Caldisphaera lagunensis DSM 15908: one gene and its partners. The protein of the gene in region 1 binds, or shares a complex with, the protein of each later gene. Links are inferred from orthologs where the notes say so. Each region holds a gene or a part of one and is shown on either strand. Other genes may lie near its edges.

Evidence for each region.
Region 2: rpl4p (region 1) and CALAG_RS06370 share a complex: the UniProt entries of both Methanocaldococcus jannaschii proteins name them as parts of the 50S ribosomal subunit. The link is inferred for Caldisphaera lagunensis DSM 15908 from one-to-one orthologs.
Region 3: rpl4p (region 1) and CALAG_RS01940 share a complex: the UniProt entries of both Methanocaldococcus jannaschii proteins name them as parts of the 50S ribosomal subunit. The link is inferred for Caldisphaera lagunensis DSM 15908 from one-to-one orthologs.
Region 4: rpl4p (region 1) and CALAG_RS06375 share a complex: the UniProt entries of both Methanocaldococcus jannaschii proteins name them as parts of the 50S ribosomal subunit. The link is inferred for Caldisphaera lagunensis DSM 15908 from one-to-one orthologs.
Region 5: rpl4p (region 1) and rplM share a complex: the UniProt entries of both Methanocaldococcus jannaschii proteins name them as parts of the 50S ribosomal subunit. The link is inferred for Caldisphaera lagunensis DSM 15908 from one-to-one orthologs.

The regions. Positions count from the first base shown.
Region 1 is NC_019791.1:654,374-657,924, reverse strand. What follows is about bases 332-3,207. They hold rpl4p (50S ribosomal protein L4), read right to left. Parts: upstream 2,243-3,207; coding sequence 1,421-2,242; downstream 332-1,420. Other genes in these bases: CALAG_RS03255 (50S ribosomal protein L3), read right to left, coding at 2,245-3,207; CALAG_RS03265 (50S ribosomal protein L23), read right to left, coding at 1,168-1,419; CALAG_RS03270 (Mrp/NBP35 family ATP-binding protein), read left to right, coding at 332-1,159. In the rest of the region: CALAG_RS03275 (peroxiredoxin), read left to right, coding at 1-161; more of CALAG_RS03270, read left to right, coding at 221-331; more of CALAG_RS03255, read right to left, coding at 3,208-3,282; CALAG_RS03250 (RtcB family protein), read right to left, coding at 3,391-3,551. UniProt on the Methanocaldococcus jannaschii protein: One of the primary rRNA binding proteins, this protein initially binds near the 5'-end of the 23S rRNA. It is important during the early stages of 50S assembly.
Region 2 is NC_019791.1:1,296,052-1,299,723, forward strand. The notes cover bases 676-3,672. They hold CALAG_RS06370 (50S ribosomal protein L1), read left to right. Parts: upstream 676-1,847; coding sequence 1,848-2,498; downstream 2,499-3,672. Other genes in these bases: rpl12p (50S ribosomal protein L12), read right to left, coding at 676-865; CALAG_RS06360 (CBS domain-containing protein), read left to right, coding at 1,124-1,525; CALAG_RS06375 (50S ribosomal protein L10), read left to right, coding at 2,504-3,520; CALAG_RS06380 (hypothetical protein), read left to right, coding at 3,523-3,672. Also shown: alaS (alanine--tRNA ligase), read right to left, coding at 1-471; more of rpl12p, read right to left, coding at 533-675. UniProt on the Methanocaldococcus jannaschii protein: Probably involved in E site tRNA release. Binds directly to 23S rRNA. Protein L1 is also a translational repressor protein, it controls the translation of its operon by binding to its mRNA.
Region 3 is NC_019791.1:409,710-413,153, reverse strand. Bases 527-3,295 are described here. They hold CALAG_RS01940 (50S ribosomal protein L44e), read right to left. Parts: upstream 2,171-3,295; coding sequence 1,883-2,170; downstream 527-1,882. Other genes in these bases: priS (DNA primase small subunit PriS), read right to left, coding at 2,644-3,295; CALAG_RS01935 (hypothetical protein), read right to left, coding at 2,220-2,699; CALAG_RS01945 (30S ribosomal protein S27e), read right to left, coding at 1,668-1,877; CALAG_RS01955 (thioredoxin family protein), read right to left, coding at 527-938. In the rest of the region: CALAG_RS01960 (50S ribosomal protein L15e), read right to left, coding at 1-423; more of CALAG_RS01955, read right to left, coding at 522-526; more of priS, read right to left, coding at 3,296-3,444. UniProt on the Methanocaldococcus jannaschii protein: Binds to the 23S rRNA.
Region 4 is NC_019791.1:1,297,577-1,301,237, reverse strand. What follows is about bases 676-3,661. They hold CALAG_RS06375 (50S ribosomal protein L10), read right to left. Parts: upstream 2,684-3,661; coding sequence 1,667-2,683; downstream 676-1,666. Other genes in these bases: CALAG_RS06370 (50S ribosomal protein L1), read right to left, coding at 2,689-3,339; CALAG_RS06380 (hypothetical protein), read right to left, coding at 1,266-1,664; CALAG_RS06385 (GntR family transcriptional regulator), read right to left, coding at 676-1,182. Outside these bases: trxB (thioredoxin-disulfide reductase), read right to left, coding at 1-460; more of CALAG_RS06385, read right to left, coding at 517-675. UniProt on the Methanocaldococcus jannaschii protein: Forms part of the ribosomal stalk, playing a central role in the interaction of the ribosome with GTP-bound translation factors.
Region 5 is NC_019791.1:535,095-538,710, reverse strand. Bases 547-3,487 are described here. They hold rplM (50S ribosomal protein L13), read right to left. Parts: upstream 2,270-3,487; coding sequence 1,823-2,269; downstream 547-1,822. Other genes in these bases: CALAG_RS02695 (DNA-directed RNA polymerase subunit D), read right to left, coding at 2,636-3,478; CALAG_RS02700 (50S ribosomal protein L18e), read right to left, coding at 2,280-2,639; CALAG_RS02710 (30S ribosomal protein S9), read right to left, coding at 1,378-1,836; CALAG_RS02715 (DNA-directed RNA polymerase subunit N), read right to left, coding at 1,132-1,371; rpsB (30S ribosomal protein S2), read right to left, coding at 547-1,135. Also shown: CALAG_RS02730 (cysteine hydrolase family protein), read left to right, coding at 1-223; CALAG_RS02725 (ubiquitin family protein), read left to right, coding at 329-514; more of rpsB, read right to left, coding at 515-546; CALAG_RS02690 (30S ribosomal protein S11), read right to left, coding at 3,559-3,616. UniProt on the Methanocaldococcus jannaschii protein: This protein is one of the early assembly proteins of the 50S ribosomal subunit, although it is not seen to bind rRNA by itself. It is important during the early stages of 50S assembly.

The DNA of each region.
Region 1 (3,551 bases):
TTGGAAAAGATGTTCCCCATATCTACAACGCATTCATTAATCTGAAATACTTATACGAACACCCAGCGAAACCAGAAGAGTTTGACATAATTGCTGCTAACAAGGGAGAAGGATTCCAGACAATAAGGATAAGGATACCCGATAGTATAGGCAAATTGTAACCCATTTTTATATTTTATATATAAGGATATAATTCCTTTTCTTTTTAACTTACTTATTGGTGTCAGAATTGAGCTTTAGAATTAAAAATGAGGAATTTAAAGAAAAATCATCAAAAAACGCAGCATATGACTATAAAGAACAAGCACAGAGAATGAGGGCCTTGCAAGATGAACAAAGAAAAGTAGTAGAAAAAATGAAAAAAATACCTTATAAAATAGCTATATTAAGCAGCAAAGGAGGAGTAGGTAAATCTTTTGTTACCTCTAATCTCGCAATAGCATTAAGCTCTTTGGGAAAAAATGTTGCAGTATTAGATGCAGATTTTCATGGACCTAGTATACCTAAAATGCTTGGGATAGAATTATCAAAAGGCTTATTAGCTAGAGATGATGGATCAATAATACCAGCAGTTAGCAGGCATGGAGTTAAAGTAGTTTCTGTAGGATTAATGCTACCAACAGAGGATACCCCAGTTATTTGGAGAGGATCAATAAAAACAACTGCAATTAGGCAATTATTAGCATATACTGATTGGGAAGGTATTGAATACCTATTAATAGACCTACCCCCAGGAACTGGAGATGAGCAATTAACTATTGCACAAATAATTCCAAATCTAACAGGTTTCCTTATGGTAACAATACCTAGCGAAATATCAAAATATGTTGTTAAGAAAGCTGCTAACTTTGCTCAAAAAATAAATGTACCAATTCTAGGAATAATAGAAAATATGAGCTACTTCAAATGCGACGATGGAAAAATATATTATATATTTGGTAAAGGTGCAGCAGAAGAAATATCTAAAGAATATAACATAACATTTTTAGGAAAAATACCTATTGATCCAAAAATAAGGGAAAGCAACGATAACGGTATTGCATTCTTCATAGATTATCCAGAACTTGAAGCATCTAAGATTTTTATGGATATATCTAAAAAATTCTTAGAAGTCTTAGAGAAGGCAAACAAGAAAGAAGAAAACAATTTGCAAAAATAATGCAAAATTTACAATAGACCGAATTTTGTTGCAATATCTGCTGCTTTATATTCTTTTGATAATTTTACATATGCCTTCTTTTCCCCTTTTGGCGTAATTAGCGTATTAACTGATTCAACTTTAACGTTATATAAAGATTCTATTGCTTCCTTTATTTTTTGCTTATTTGCATCCCTTGATACAATAAATGTTAAAGTATTGCTTTCTTCCATTAATCTAGATGCCTTTTCACTCATAACTATTCTTAAAATAACTTCCATTTCACTCACCCAAACTAAACCTCTTACTTAATGCATTTAATGCTTCAGTAGTTATAACAGTTAATCTTCCAGGTACTCCTCCTGGAGATAAATGTGTTACACTAACTAGGTTTGGTTCTATTACATCTACCCCTGGCATATTCGTTACTGATCTAGCAAAAGGTGAATTATGATTTTCTACAATAAATAATATGCTATTAACATTTTTATATGTCCTTCCCCTCATCTTCCCCTTTCCTGATCTTACCCTTATCCTTTCTGCTGCTCTTTCTATATCTTTATAAATACCTATTTTGCCCAATATTTCTCTAGCCTCTTTTGCCTTCTTAATTTCATTTAATATATCAGAATTTATAATAATTGGAACGGTCTTTGAATCAAATTCATGACCTCTTTCCTTAACCAAATCAGGTATTGCAGTTGCAGCCAAAGAACTCATTATAGCTAAAGTCCTTTCTTTTTTGTTTATTTCTTCATGTATTTTTTCATCTAATCTTGGCGGAAATGCTGCCCTTCCCTTTCTAACCATAGGAACAAATGCTGCCCTCATCCCTCCTTTTATTCTAGGTACCCTTGCAACTCCATGGCCAATTCCAAGGCTTTTAGCCGTAGTTCTCTTCCCTGCCATAGGGTCTCTAGCCTTTGGTTGGATTGATGCAGTAAATTCACTTAAAAATGCCCTTAATATTAAATCCCTTCTTATTGGGATCCTGAATACATCTGGTAGCTCTATTTCTCCTTCTTCTTCTCCCTTTGAATTATATTTAATTACTGAAACCTTAGGAGATAAATAAAATAACATTGATGAACTTATGCTTACCATGTTTACACACCCTGTTTACTAGATAAACTAATATAAGTGATTTGAGGCTTCTTTATGCCCATTGATAAATACCATACAGGAGGCCTTATTGGGTACCTTAATACTATTGGTCTTTTGACTACACCCGGTATTGAACCTTCAAGCATTATATATGAACTTTTAACTATTCCATAGTTGATAAATCCTCCAGCAGGTGTTACCTTATATCCTTCATCGCCTATATCTAATATCCTCTTATTATAATCTGTTCTTCTGTGAAAACCTAATTGACCTGGTGATGGGTTTTCCCACCAAGTTCCTAAGCCATGACTCCTTGCTCCAATCTTTCTACTTCCTTTTCTATGCTTTGTCCATCTTGGCAATTGCTTTGCTCCAGCTCTTTTTATAACACCTTGCCAACCCTTACCCTTTGATACTGCTAATACATCTATTACTTGGCCTGGTTGAAAAACGTCTTTTACAGTTACTTGTTGACCCAATTTATTTATTGCGAAATCTAATGCTTTCTTTACATCATTTGATGGTGCATTAACCTTAACTTCAATTACATCAGGTTTTTTCTTGCTTAATCCTCCAGTTAACTTTGGTTGTGAAGCTATCAAAACCCTTATTTCCTTTAATTCATTTGCACTCTTTTGTAATTCTTTTATTGAACCCTCTGTATCAAATTCTCCTAAAGTGCTTATCCTTCTCTCTAATTCCAAGTCGTTAGGTATTTTACTCCAAGCTTCTGTTAGGGGATACAAACCTTTGTTTAGATCGAATGCATATCCTCTAACTGCTAATACATAAACAGGAGGCGTTTCAACTATTGTTACTGGTCTCATAACTTCTTTTCCATACGTTGGTAATCCTTGTCTATTCTCTATAATAAATACATGAGTCATTCCAACCTTATATCCTATAAATCCTAATAATTTAGGTTCTTGAATTGATAGTGTTGGCCATGATTTTATTCTGGGTACAAATTCCACTGCCCTTTGTCTTGGATAAAATCCTAAGCTACCTCGACGTGCTGCTGACTTTTTACGATGCCCCATCTCTAGCACCTTTTCAATCTTGCAGGGATCTGGTTAGTTTATAAAGCTTTACTTAAAATTAGAAATAAATTTCAATTAACTATAGCAATAAAATACCATGAGACTCTCTCAGCCCTTTGTAACGCCTATGGGTCTCATTCTAGCAACAAGTTTTGCTATCCCTACAGCTGCAGCCGTTTCTGCTACATTATCAACATTTTTATATGCTTCTGGCATCTCTTCAATTACTGTCGCTACATTACTTGCCTTTAGATAAATTCCTTTTTTGT
Region 2 (3,672 bases), 640 kb from region 1 along the record:
AGGATAATTAAATGCATGATGAGCAGCCATTTCAAAAGTCGTTAAATGCCTTCCAATAGTTAATCCCACATTGTCTATATCTTCTAACCTAATGCTAGGTTGGCTTACAACCAAAGGATTAGCAGGAGGAGGAACTAAGCCGCTTGTAACATGGGGTTGAAAATCAACTATACTTGCTATAGTTAAATATAAATCCTCCCTCCACCTTGCAACAACAGGCCTAGGCTTTATTGGTGTATGGCCATTTTTCTCAAAGAATTTTATAAATTTTTCTCTTGCTTCCCTAACGCTTAAACCATTTATTGAGCTTATCTTATCAAACCAATATTCTGTATCTGGCGCATCTTGACACGTATCGAATTCTTGATTTAAAGTCCAAAAATCTTCTTTACCAATTTTGCATTTTTTCCTTTGAAATCCATTTTCTTTGAAAAATTCAAGTCTATAATCTTCTGGGTTTAGTCTTACCACTTATTAACACCTTGAATGAAAATGCATTGAGAAATAATAAAGTTTTTTAAAATATTTTAGATTACATTCCAAATAATCCGCTAAGTCCTTCGCTTACATCTACTTCTTTATTTTCTTCTTCCTTCTTCTCCTCTTTCTTTTCTTCCTTCTTCTCAGCCTCAGCAGGTGCTGAAACTGGAGCAGATACTGGTGCTGAAACTGCAACTGCTGCGCTCTTTAAGACTTCATCTAATTTTAGCTCAGATAGGCTAGCAACTAACATTTTTACTTTTGCATCATCTGCTTGAAGACCGAGTGACTCAACTACCTTTTTAAGGTTATCCTCATTTAGTTGAGCACCTGCATAATACAATGCAAGTGCTGCATGTACATATGCTTTTCCTTCTTGGGGCATTTTTATCAACCTCTAGCTTGCAGTTTTAAGTGTGTTAGTACAGCCTATAAAAGCGTTGCTTATCTTTTTCAAGAGGAAATTAAAATCTATATGTTTAATATTAAGCATAATACTTTTTAATAGAAATGTTCTCATAAAAAACTAAGTGAAATAGCTTTAAAAACATCTAATCTTTTAAATACAAAGTAAATATTATATTGTATTTCCCACAAGAAACCCATTTATATCAGGAGTTTTACTAACAATGCGGGTGGAAAAATGTCGAGCGTTTTAAGTATGAAGGTATCGGATTTTATGAAAAAAGCGATAACAACTTTTCCTAACGTCACAATAGCTGAGATAGCTAAAATTATGTATGAAAATAGAATTGGTAGTGTCGTTATTACATCCCCAGATGATAAGGTCTTAGGAATTTTTACCGAAAGAGACTTAACGAGGGTTGTTGCTGAAGGTGTTCCTCTAGATAAACATGTTGGAGATGTTATGACCAAAAACCCAGTTTTAATAACTCAATCAGAAGGATTAAGCAAAGCAATATCACTTATGTATGAAAAAAATGTAAGACATTTACCTGTTGTTGATAACGAAGGAAAAATTAAGGGAATAATTTCTGTAAGGGATCTAACAAGTATATTAAATAAATTAACATCCTTAGAATAAACATTAATTTTTAGAATAAACATTAATTTAAATAATTTTTATGTGGCGGACCCGGGGGGATTTGAACCCCCGACATTCGGCTTAGAGGGCCGACGCTCTATCCTGGCTGAGCCACGGGTCCACATGGCCCGCCTTGTTTTAGGCTCAAGGCTTTTAGGACCCCTTTGCCTCGCCTTTAAAATTTAGGATAAATTGGGTTATATGTTTTTCTTTCTTATATTAAATAGGAATAAAATAGTTTAACTTTAAAAACTAACGAAAGTGCTTAAAAATGCAGTAAAATATGATAGAGATGTAGAAGAGGGAAAAAATAATAGGGTGCATGAAATTGCCTTTAGACAATGAAATAATAAAGGGAGCAGTAGAGAAAGCAAAAATGCTTGGAAAGCAAAGGAAGTTTAAGCAAACAGTTGAGCTAATAGTAGCATTAAAGGATATTAATTTGAAAGGCAATGAAGGAAAGTTTAGAGAAGTTGTTTACCTGCCTCACGCCCCGTCAAAAGAACCAAATATATGTGTAATAGCATCAGGAGATTTGTTGCTAGAAGCGAAAAAGCTAGGGCTAAGGACCATTTCTAGAGAAGAGTTAAGCGCTATGAAAGGTAATAAAAAAGCTGCAAGAAATATTGGTAATAGTTGCGATTGGATACTTGTATCGTCAGACTTAATGAGTTTGGTTGGTAGTATTTTAGGTCCAGCTCTTGGTCCAAGAGGTAAAGTACCTATAGCAATTTCACCTAAATCAAATATAAGCGATGTTGTTAATAATTATAAAAGAGCTGTTTGGGCTAGGATAAGGAATGAACCTCAAATACAATGTAAAGTTGGAACTGAAGATATGAAAAATGAGGAAATCATAGATAATATAAACGCGGTATTTAATACAATAGAATCTAAAATAGGTATAGCAAAAATAGCTAGAGTATACGTAAAGAAGACTATGGGATTTCCTGTTGAGATAGCCTTAAGGTGATTAATATGTCAGTTATAGTTCAGAAAAAGGGGAGGAAAGAACCGCCTGAAAATAAAAGAAAAGAGCTCGAGATGTTAATTGAATTAATGAAAAGCAAAAAGTATGTAATTTTCGCCGATTTAGAATCTATGCCAACAAAGCAACTTCAGTTAATTAAGAAAGAATTAAGAAATGAAGCGATATTTAGGGTATCAAAGAAAAGATTAGTTTTAATGGCATTAGAGAGACTAGGATTAAATAAAGAAAAAATAGAACCCTATTTAAAGAAGGGAGTTTTAGTTATATTAACTGATACAAATCCATTTAAAGTATCAATGATGCTGGATAAACTAAAAATGCCTGCACCAGCTAAAGCAGGGGCACAATCACCAAAAGAAATAGTAGTTCCAGAAGGAGACACCAATATTAGACCTGGTCCAATGGTAAGTGTATTCGGTAAGCTAAAGATACCTTATGAAGTTAGAAAGGGAACTATTTATATAAAAAGTGATACTGTTGTTGCTAAAAAAGGAGACGTTATTTCTCAAGAATTGGCAAGCCTTTTACAACAATTAGGTATACAACCATTTGAGATAGGACTTAATTTAATAATTGCATGGGATAAGAGTACTATAATACCCAGCGATGTATTGCATGTAGATCTAGAAGCAATAAAGTCTGATGTAATTACTGCAGAAAAAGAAGCAATAGGATTAGCAGTAGAAGCAGCATATCTAGACGTGCCAGATGCAGTAAACTCAATATTGCTAACAGCAGAAAGAGAAGCAAATGCATTAATTCAAGAAGCAGGTCTTGCCTTAGATAAGGAAACAGCAGAATTAAGCGTAAAGAAAGCATATGTTGAAGAAGAAGCTATATCATCATCTTTGGGAGATAAAGCTAAGGAATTAGGCATTGAAATAACAAAACCAGTAGTACAGCAGCAAGAAAAGAAGAAGGAAGAAAAGAAAGAGGAGAAGAAGGAAGAAGAAAATAAAGAAGTAGATGTAAGCGAAGGACTTAGCGGATTATTTGGAATGTAAATATGAGCATAAGCGAACAATATTATAATTATATTTGGGAATGCGTAAGAAATGGATTAAAAAATGACGGTATAATTTCTTTAAAACATTATAATCGATTATTAGATAATTTCTTTAAAAATTATAAGGGCTTTTTTGATATTCCTCTCTAT
Region 3 (3,444 bases), 240 kb from region 1 along the record:
TGAAGGATTACTAGGATCAATTAAAATAACTTCATACCATTTATGGGTACCATCTTCTCCTACATAATAGCTACCTAACACTACTAAATCTGGATATCTATTTTGTGCCCTTTCTTCAGCTATAAGTCTAAGGCTTTTTCTTAATGTAATTGCATTAACACCCATTCTTTTAGGTCTTCTTCCAGATATTGGTCTCTGTTTTCTCATCCCTCCCTTTCTCACTTTAACTCTAACAACTATGACTCCTTGTTTTGCCTTATAACCTATCTCTCTAGCCCTGTTTAATCTAGTTGGTTTCTCTACTCTGACTATCGTGGGTTCACTTCTCCATTTAATCAATCGCTCTCTCATTAATGCTACATGCTCGTTTTCGTATGGTTTTTTCCATGCGCTTGCGATGTAATGATACATAGATTTAGACATAACCTTCTACCTCAACATTTATTTTATCTTTCTTCTATACTCTAAGTTACAAGAGGAATTTTTAAAGTTAATTGGTAAATTCAAAATATTTATAGAAATTATAAAGATTTTATGTAAGAGGATATCCTATTTTCAAGTTTTTCTTTGTTTGTTTGACCTACTATAGAATCAACAACTTCACCATTTACTATAATTAAAATTGATGGTATATGCTTTACCTTATACTTATCGGCAATAGCATAGCTGGAGTCAACGTCAACTTTTCCATAAAAAACGTTTGGAACTATATGTTGAGAAGCTACTTCCCTAAATGTTTGTAAAAATGATATGCATGGACCGCACCATTCTGCTGTAAAGAATAAGAAAACTAGTTTATTTTTATTTATTATTTCGTTAAAATTATCTGATTTAACTTCAACAACTATTTCTTTCAAAGAATTTTCTAGTGCTTCAGCTTTTGACATCAATAACCTTGAAAGTTCTTTTCCTAAATTTTCTGCATTTTCATTGACCAATTTCTCTCCTATTAAATAAATTTACATTAACTAGATTAAATATATTCTTTCAGGAGCTTTGATTTATACGATCATATAAAAAGCAAAAGCCACCATTTATTACATGAAGTAATCTAGGTTATTTATATTAGCTTTGAAGGTTCTTTATTTTATTTTAGTATTTATATCTTTTGTTAAAATAAATTAATTGTTATTTTACGATTAGGAATTAATATAAACAAATTATTTTAAATAGTTAAAAAGATTAGTCTTATTTCTCCTAAAAGATTTTATTTGATTCTAAATACGCTTTTATGTTTATTTAATAATATATAGAATTCATTTTGCTTTATATGAAAATCAGAGGTTAGAAGTACTTGGCAACTAAAAAGGCGCCGGGGGAGGGACTCGAACCCTCGACCGCCCGGTTAACAGCCGGGCGCTCTACCTGCTGAGCTACCCCGGCTTGCCTAGAATTGGAGTTAATAATTTGGGTTTAAAGACTTTGCTAACATTATTTTTGCAATTAATTTTTATATTTGTGTCTTAACAATTAAGCGTTTTTTGAGAGGCTACGTTAAAATATTTTTAATAGTAAATTAATGTAATATATTTCTAATTATTAACTTAAACAAAAATAATTTTCTTTTATTTTTTAATAAACATAAATTTTATAAATTATATATATAAATAATTCACATAAAATTTATGACTATAAAATTATCGATAAAATTTAATTTTTCAATGAAATTAGCTTAGAATTTTTTCTACTTTTCCAAGGATTTGTGCCTTTCCACCTGTAGGCTTTACTAATAGTGCTCCACAAGATAAGCATCTTGCTGAAAATGAAGAGTGACTATAAACAATTTGCTTATGTCCACAATTTGGGCATTCTACGATAAGGAACCTACTTCTTGGTTGTGGTACTAATAATCTATTCCTTAATAAGCTTGATTTCATAAGAATCACCTTGTGGGTTCTACAAGCTCAATCTTCTTAAGTCTTATGCCTAGTATTGTTCTCTTATAGCCACATTTACTACATGTTATAAGTAATGTGATCTTCTTAGTTGTCTTAGCAAATCTCTTCTGTTCAGGCTTTCTTTTACTACCATAACCTTTGTTTTTCCTTAAATACCTTCTTTGGCCTTCAGACAATGTTCTCCTCTTTCCTGATTTATAAAGCGCTACACTATGCTCTGTATGTTCATTACATTTAGGGCAATAGGTTCTTATCTTCTTTGGAAACTTCATTCTGGACTCACGCTCACTATTCCTGTATTGGCTTAGAAAAAGTACCTTATTAATCTTTCTTTTGTTTATTAATGATGCTATACGATAAAGTAGTTACAGGATCTACGTATTTTAAGGATGAAAGCAATATTGCTTCTTCTAATGGAATCAATGATATTTCATTTTTTTCAATGAATTTTCCATTAGGTAACGATATACCCCTATTGAATTTCACTAACACAAACTCTCCAAATGAAATTATGCTCCCTGATAAATATAATGAATAGTTATTTTTAATTGAATTCATTATATTTAAAAAATCCTTATCTATACCCTGATATGTAGAAGAATCTATATCTTCTATTCTTGCTTCAGCTATGAGGTTTGATATATTAATTATTATATCATAGAATTTTTTGCACAACTCTAAATCATTAGTGCAATATGTACTCCATAACCTTCTCGAATCTTTGATATCATCAGCATTAAGTTGTTCATGAATTCCAATTGCAGCCTTGTATGGGCCACCAGCCGGTATTTTTTCTGACAACTAGATTCCCTCCCAATATATTTAAGTAGCCTTTAGTAGCTAAATAAATAGCATGCTGTGAAGGAATGCTAAGTTCTTCATTTTTTCTAAACTCGATATTAATTCCTAGGATTTTGAGTTTTTGCAGATCCTTTAAGGCCTTTACCTCTATTTCTCCATAAAATGGCGAAAGCCATTTACCTAATTTAAATTCTCCGCAAATAGGAACAACAAGCAATGATGATTTGCCATTTAATGTTCCAGGTATTCTAGTTAATCTACTTGGATCTTGTGTTACCATAGAGTCTATTTCTACTCTTATATTTTCTATGGCGTTTTTTATTTCGACAGCATCTACCTCTTTAATTCCATAACTTGCGATTAACCCTCTCCAACCAGGATCTTTTGGCGAAGGAGGAGCAGATTTTTTCCCTTTTGATGATTTAGGAAAAATTATTTCTAAGTCTAAATCTTGGGCCATTACAAATTTCGCAATTTCAGCTCTTTCTTCTCTTCCTAATAGTCTGCAATTCTCACAAATACCTCTTACATGATATCCTCTATTACCAGTAAAGTAAATTTGATGATATCCTCCAAAATAATTATTTATCATAGATGCAATAGTCTCAGCATATTTTAACCCCTTTTCTATACATAAATCGTCAGTAATATCATCTTGAGTTTGACAGCTCTTATCATGATCAAGATCTATATCAAACAAAAGATCTGACCCTTTCCAGCCTTTTTCTTCCATAGAATTAGCTTC
Region 4 (3,661 bases), 640 kb from region 1 along the record:
GAGCATCGCATATACTACAATAGCTTACTCCCTTGCCTGTAAAGGTATCTTCTCCAGGCACGTTTAATTTTCTTCTTTTCGATCCAACTGCCAAAATTATTGTCTTTGAATATACATCAAGACCATTACTACCAGTTATATGAAATTCATCGTCTACTTTATCAAATTTCTTAACGCTAATGAATTCATATACAGGTACCTTGAATAATTTCTCAGCATGATCTCTGAATCTAGATACAAGTTCTGATGCTTTAATAGATAGTGTTCCTGGATAATCGTCTACAACATCAGTTAAATTTAATTGACCTCCAATATCTTCTGAAACTACTGCTGATTTGAGTAAAAATCTAGATGCATAAACTGCTGCTGAAAATCCTGCTGGTCCTCCGCCTACTATTAATACATCATAAAGCTCGCCTTTAGGTGGTCTTGATATCTTAGTGCCTAATCTTAGCGACAAATTTTTCACCAAAAATATCATAGAACCAAATGCTTAAAAGCTATAGTATTAAAAAATTATATTAATAGGCCTCCAATCATTTTTTTGGATTTAATAAACTCTATTAAATTGTTTTGATGTTCTAATGCGGCCTTTCTCGCTTCTTGAGGATCACCTTTTTCTATGGCTTGATAAATTTTCCAATGTTCTTCTATCTCTTGATCAATCCTGCTTGTAGAGGCAAACAAATCTATTCTAACTATTGCTAATTTATTTCTTATATCCTTCAATATATCTCTTAAATATTCGTTTCCACTAAGATCAGCTATAATATCATGAAAATTAGCATTAGCATGAGCAGCTGCTAATGGATCATTTTTATTTATCTTTTTAAATTCTTCTGCTGCATCTCTTAATTTCTTTAATAGCTCTGGATCCCTATTCATAGCTGCTTTTTCAGCTGCTAATCCTTCCAATATTGATCTAACTTCAAATAATTTTAGAATCTGTTCTTTGGTCAAAAAACTTACATGATAACCATCTGATAACTTAACAACCAAACCTTCTTTTTCTAATTTATGTAAAGCCTCTCTAACAGGTGTCCTACTAACATTATATAACTTTGATAAAGCTGTTTCACTTAACTTATCTTTAGGCTCGAATCTCCTATTTAATATATCTTTCTTCAATAAATCATAAACGATATCTGAATACTTTGATTGCTTATCTTCGTTTTCTGACATTTTTTGTCCCCAGCTTCTGTATACAGTTCAAAATTTATATTTATTTTCTTTAGTTATATTAAATATATAAAATATTTTCAAACTTATTTTATTAGCCTTTCTACAAAACTTTTTAAAATATCAACCAGAATTAAAGTTTTTTCATAATTTTTATCATAAACATTGTATTCCTTAGCTTCTTGCATAATATCCCTTCTTAATTCATTTAAAAGCTTTAGTAATTCTTTGAAATATCCTTCTAAACTCTTTAAATCGTCTTCTTCCATCAAAATATCAATAATTTGATCTAATGTAGTATAAATAAATGCCTGAACAATTAAATAAAAACGCAAATAGAGAGGAATATCAAAAAAGCCCTTATAATTTTTAAAGAAATTATCTAATAATCGATTATAATGTTTTAAAGAAATTATACCGTCATTTTTTAATCCATTTCTTACGCATTCCCAAATATAATTATAATATTGTTCGCTTATGCTCATATTTACATTCCAAATAATCCGCTAAGTCCTTCGCTTACATCTACTTCTTTATTTTCTTCTTCCTTCTTCTCCTCTTTCTTTTCTTCCTTCTTCTTTTCTTGCTGCTGTACTACTGGTTTTGTTATTTCAATGCCTAATTCCTTAGCTTTATCTCCCAAAGATGATGATATAGCTTCTTCTTCAACATATGCTTTCTTTACGCTTAATTCTGCTGTTTCCTTATCTAAGGCAAGACCTGCTTCTTGAATTAATGCATTTGCTTCTCTTTCTGCTGTTAGCAATATTGAGTTTACTGCATCTGGCACGTCTAGATATGCTGCTTCTACTGCTAATCCTATTGCTTCTTTTTCTGCAGTAATTACATCAGACTTTATTGCTTCTAGATCTACATGCAATACATCGCTGGGTATTATAGTACTCTTATCCCATGCAATTATTAAATTAAGTCCTATCTCAAATGGTTGTATACCTAATTGTTGTAAAAGGCTTGCCAATTCTTGAGAAATAACGTCTCCTTTTTTAGCAACAACAGTATCACTTTTTATATAAATAGTTCCCTTTCTAACTTCATAAGGTATCTTTAGCTTACCGAATACACTTACCATTGGACCAGGTCTAATATTGGTGTCTCCTTCTGGAACTACTATTTCTTTTGGTGATTGTGCCCCTGCTTTAGCTGGTGCAGGCATTTTTAGTTTATCCAGCATCATTGATACTTTAAATGGATTTGTATCAGTTAATATAACTAAAACTCCCTTCTTTAAATAGGGTTCTATTTTTTCTTTATTTAATCCTAGTCTCTCTAATGCCATTAAAACTAATCTTTTCTTTGATACCCTAAATATCGCTTCATTTCTTAATTCTTTCTTAATTAACTGAAGTTGCTTTGTTGGCATAGATTCTAAATCGGCGAAAATTACATACTTTTTGCTTTTCATTAATTCAATTAACATCTCGAGCTCTTTTCTTTTATTTTCAGGCGGTTCTTTCCTCCCCTTTTTCTGAACTATAACTGACATATTAATCACCTTAAGGCTATCTCAACAGGAAATCCCATAGTCTTCTTTACGTATACTCTAGCTATTTTTGCTATACCTATTTTAGATTCTATTGTATTAAATACCGCGTTTATATTATCTATGATTTCCTCATTTTTCATATCTTCAGTTCCAACTTTACATTGTATTTGAGGTTCATTCCTTATCCTAGCCCAAACAGCTCTTTTATAATTATTAACAACATCGCTTATATTTGATTTAGGTGAAATTGCTATAGGTACTTTACCTCTTGGACCAAGAGCTGGACCTAAAATACTACCAACCAAACTCATTAAGTCTGACGATACAAGTATCCAATCGCAACTATTACCAATATTTCTTGCAGCTTTTTTATTACCTTTCATAGCGCTTAACTCTTCTCTAGAAATGGTCCTTAGCCCTAGCTTTTTCGCTTCTAGCAACAAATCTCCTGATGCTATTACACATATATTTGGTTCTTTTGACGGGGCGTGAGGCAGGTAAACAACTTCTCTAAACTTTCCTTCATTGCCTTTCAAATTAATATCCTTTAATGCTACTATTAGCTCAACTGTTTGCTTAAACTTCCTTTGCTTTCCAAGCATTTTTGCTTTCTCTACTGCTCCCTTTATTATTTCATTGTCTAAAGGCAATTTCATGCACCCTATTATTTTTTCCCTCTTCTACATCTCTATCATATTTTACTGCATTTTTAAGCACTTTCGTTAGTTTTTAAAGTTAAACTATTTTATTCCTATTTAATATAAGAAAGAAAAACATATAACCCAATTTATCCTAAATTTTAAAGGCGAGGCAAAGGGGTCCTAAAAGCCTTGAGCCTAAAACAAGGCGGGCCATGTGGACCCGTGGCTCAGCCAGGATAGAGCGTCGGCCCTCTAAGCCGAATGTCGGGGGTTCAAATCCCCCCGGGTCCGCCACATAAAAATTATTTAAATTAATGTTTATTCTAAAAATTAATGT
Region 5 (3,616 bases), 120 kb from region 1 along the record:
TGCTGGTATAACCACACTAGTCTTTACTGGAATAGCAACAGAAATTGGAGTCGAAAGCAGTGCTAGGGATGCATTCAATTTAGGCTTTTATCCAATAATTGCTGAAGACGCAGTTTCATCATATGATAAGGAAGCACATGAAAGATCTTTAGCTAATATGAGAAAGATGTTTATAGTTATGAAGTCTGAAGATATAATAAATTATTGGAAAAGGCTAAAGTAGGATAAATATGCTTTTATATATTAATTGTTAACTGGGGAGTTAACACTAACTAAATTGCTCTAACCTTTTTATAATTAGAATTATATTTATAGAGAGGTGATAAGCTTGAACGATCTAGAAAAGAAAGATACTAGAGAGTTGCTTGATATGGTTTATATAAGGCTAGAGCTCTTAGAAAAGGATGTTTCAGAAATGGCTAAGAGTGAAGGATCTAGAGGAAAATTAATTGCAATAAATGAATTAACCGAAGAAATAAGAGATATACTAAATATAATAAGAACTAAATGTTGATTATTTCTTTATTCTACTCGTTACGAAGTCCTCATAAGTGAAATCAGGTTCTTGTCCTGGTGCTAATAATCCTTTATTTCTCATAATTTCTCTAGTTAATAGCCAATAAACTAATGCTAAGCTCCTCCTACCTTTATTATTTGCTGGAATTATAAAATCAACATCTTCTATTTTATTATCAGTATCAGCTAATGCAACAACAGGTATTCCTATTTTACTTGCTTCTACCAATGCTTGTCTATCCGTTCTTGTATCTGTTATTATAATTGCATCGGGCTCCATATAATTATCTAGCTTAGGATTTGTGAATATACCTGGTATAACTCTTCCACTAATTGCTTTGCAACCTAATTTATCACACATTATAGTTATTGGTCTTTGCCCATAAATTCTTGTTGAAACAACTGCTATTTTCTTGGGGTCAAATGTTGATAAGAATCTACCCGCAATTCTTATTCTTTCATCTATTTTGTTTACATCAAGCAAATAAAAGCCATCTGGAAGTATTTTATAAACAAAGTTTCTCATGTATTTTGTGCATATCTGTGTTCCAAAAATAACTCCAGCTTTTTTATATGTATCTGATGAAACTAATAATTCCTTATTTTCTTCTTCACTCAAGAGCTAACACCCTTTTCCAATTCCTTAGCCCTTATAATTCTAGCTGTGCTATATTTTGAGATCTGTTCTATATAAGCCACACTAGTATAAAGAGTTCTTCTACAACAATACCTTTTTACTCCTAGATCATCCAAAACCTTTTCAGGATCTTCTCCAGCTTCTACTCTATTCTTAAAAGGTTCATATAAATGCCCAAGAGGGGCACCGCAAGTTAAACATCTAACAGGAGGTAACATAATTTTTCACCTATATGAAGTCTGCCAACCTCTTCTAGCTCCATATCTCATGTATTTCTCAGGCTCTGTTCTTCTGTAGTCTCCTGATAGCATTGATCTGTCATATTCTTCAAATATTTGCTTAATTCTCTCTGCTATCTCGTTTCTTTTTTGGCACTCTTCACTGTTATCATTGCATTTGAAATATGAGACCAAACCTCTCGCTATAGCGGTCCTTATTGCTGCTGCTTGACCCATAACTCCTCCTCCATTAACCTTAACTTCTATATCAATTAAGTTTCTAATTTCTTTGCCAACAAGCAATATTGGTTCCAAAATTTTTGTTTTTGCCATAACGTTAGGAATTATTTCAGCAGGGACTCCATTTACTTTTACTTTTCCATTTCCAGGTTTAATTATGGCTGTTGCAACAGCCTTTTTTCTTTTCCCTGTTGATATTATTACGTTTGCATTACTCAACAAAATTCACCTTCCAACCCATATTCTCTGCAATTACTTGCAAAGTTGTATACCTACCTCCTAATTTTTCTACACTAGCTTCCTGTACTTTTATAGCTTCCTTATTTTTATATTCTTTTGGAACACCAACATAAACAATTAATCTTTTTAATGCTTCTTCTCCTTTTTTATTATTTTTAGGCAACATACCTGAAACAGTCTTTTTAAATAATCTAGTAGGAGATCTAGCTCTCTTAGGTCTCCATTTATGAGAATAGTGCGTTTTAACGTTTAATATTGTGTCTTTGTAAAACTGAATTAATTTTGTCGGATCTCCGCTTACAGCTATTTTTTCCGAATTTAATACTACAACTTTCTTTCCTTCTAATAATAATTTTGCTACATGGCTTGCTAATCTACCTAATATTGTATTGCTACCATCAATTACTATTTCTTCCATTATTATCACCTCATATTAATATTTTAATACTCTTTCCCTCTGGATATGTTTTTAATGCTTCTTCTATGGTAATATAGTTACCTCCAGAGGATCTTATTTTTTCTATAGCTTCTTTGGAAAATGAAAAAGCTATTATAGTTACTTTTTTGTTTATCCTCCCTTCTCCCAAAACTTTTCCAGGTATCAATATTACATCATTATCATTGGCAAACCTATTTATTTTATTTAAGTTAACTGCAATTCTCCTTCTCTTAGGTCTTGATAATAATTCAGCAGCATATAACCATATCTTAGATTTGGTATTCTTATATTGCTTTCTCAAACTACTGATAGTATTAAGCAATATTTCATTTGTAACTTGTCTCCTCATGCATTACTCACCTTTTCTATTTTTTCTAACAGCTCCTCTACCCTCCTATCAAGGCTATTAGAGGCTTCTAAAATAATTTGCTGTGGCTCTAAAGATCCGTTAGATTCTACAGTTAATAATAACCTGCTGCTATCATATCTAACCTTTATTATATCTTTACAAGAACTTTCTTCACAATACCTTAATCCGCTTGTGTTTATGTTTGTTTTATATTCTATTGTTGTATTTTCTCTTGCTTTTAATGAGTTGGCAACTTCTTTATAATATGAAACACATTCTATACATTCATCAGTTGCTTTTTCGCCATTTATATCAACTAATGTAGTATATTGTAAAACAGATGCAGATGCAGGGCTCCATTTTCCATGCTCTTTTCCTCTACCAAGTCTAGCGTATGCAACTAAATGAATTCTTTGTCCGGGCGCTAAATAAACAATTGGGGTATCTGGATATGCAGGCTTTATGCTTGCATCAGAAAACTTCAAATCAGATGCCTTAACATAAATACCGCTTCCACTATCATTACTTAACTCCTTTTCAAGAACTATTTGTGTGTAACAATTTGTATCTGTTTCACTTTTTCCTGCACAATTTTCTGGTAAACCATATTTGTGAATAGCATCATCAGATTTCAATACTAGTAAACCTAATCTATGAGCTATTATTTCATCATAAACGCTTGTATCATTATCGTAAAAATAAACATAATCAACTGCCATGGTTGGTACATCCGATAAAACAAGCCTCCTTAAAGCATTGCCAAATGCTATTGGAAATCCTTCTAGATATACTGTGATTCTATTGTTATTGAAATCTAATATGTCAACACTTTTTTCCATTTTTGCCACCTAATCGTCTGCAAAATAATAAATAATACCGGGCTAATTAAATTTATATTAAAAAATGAATAAGATAAGGTTTAGACTCTTCTTCCTCTCCTTCCACCAGGTCTCCTTGTTGTATCATGAGGTATTGGA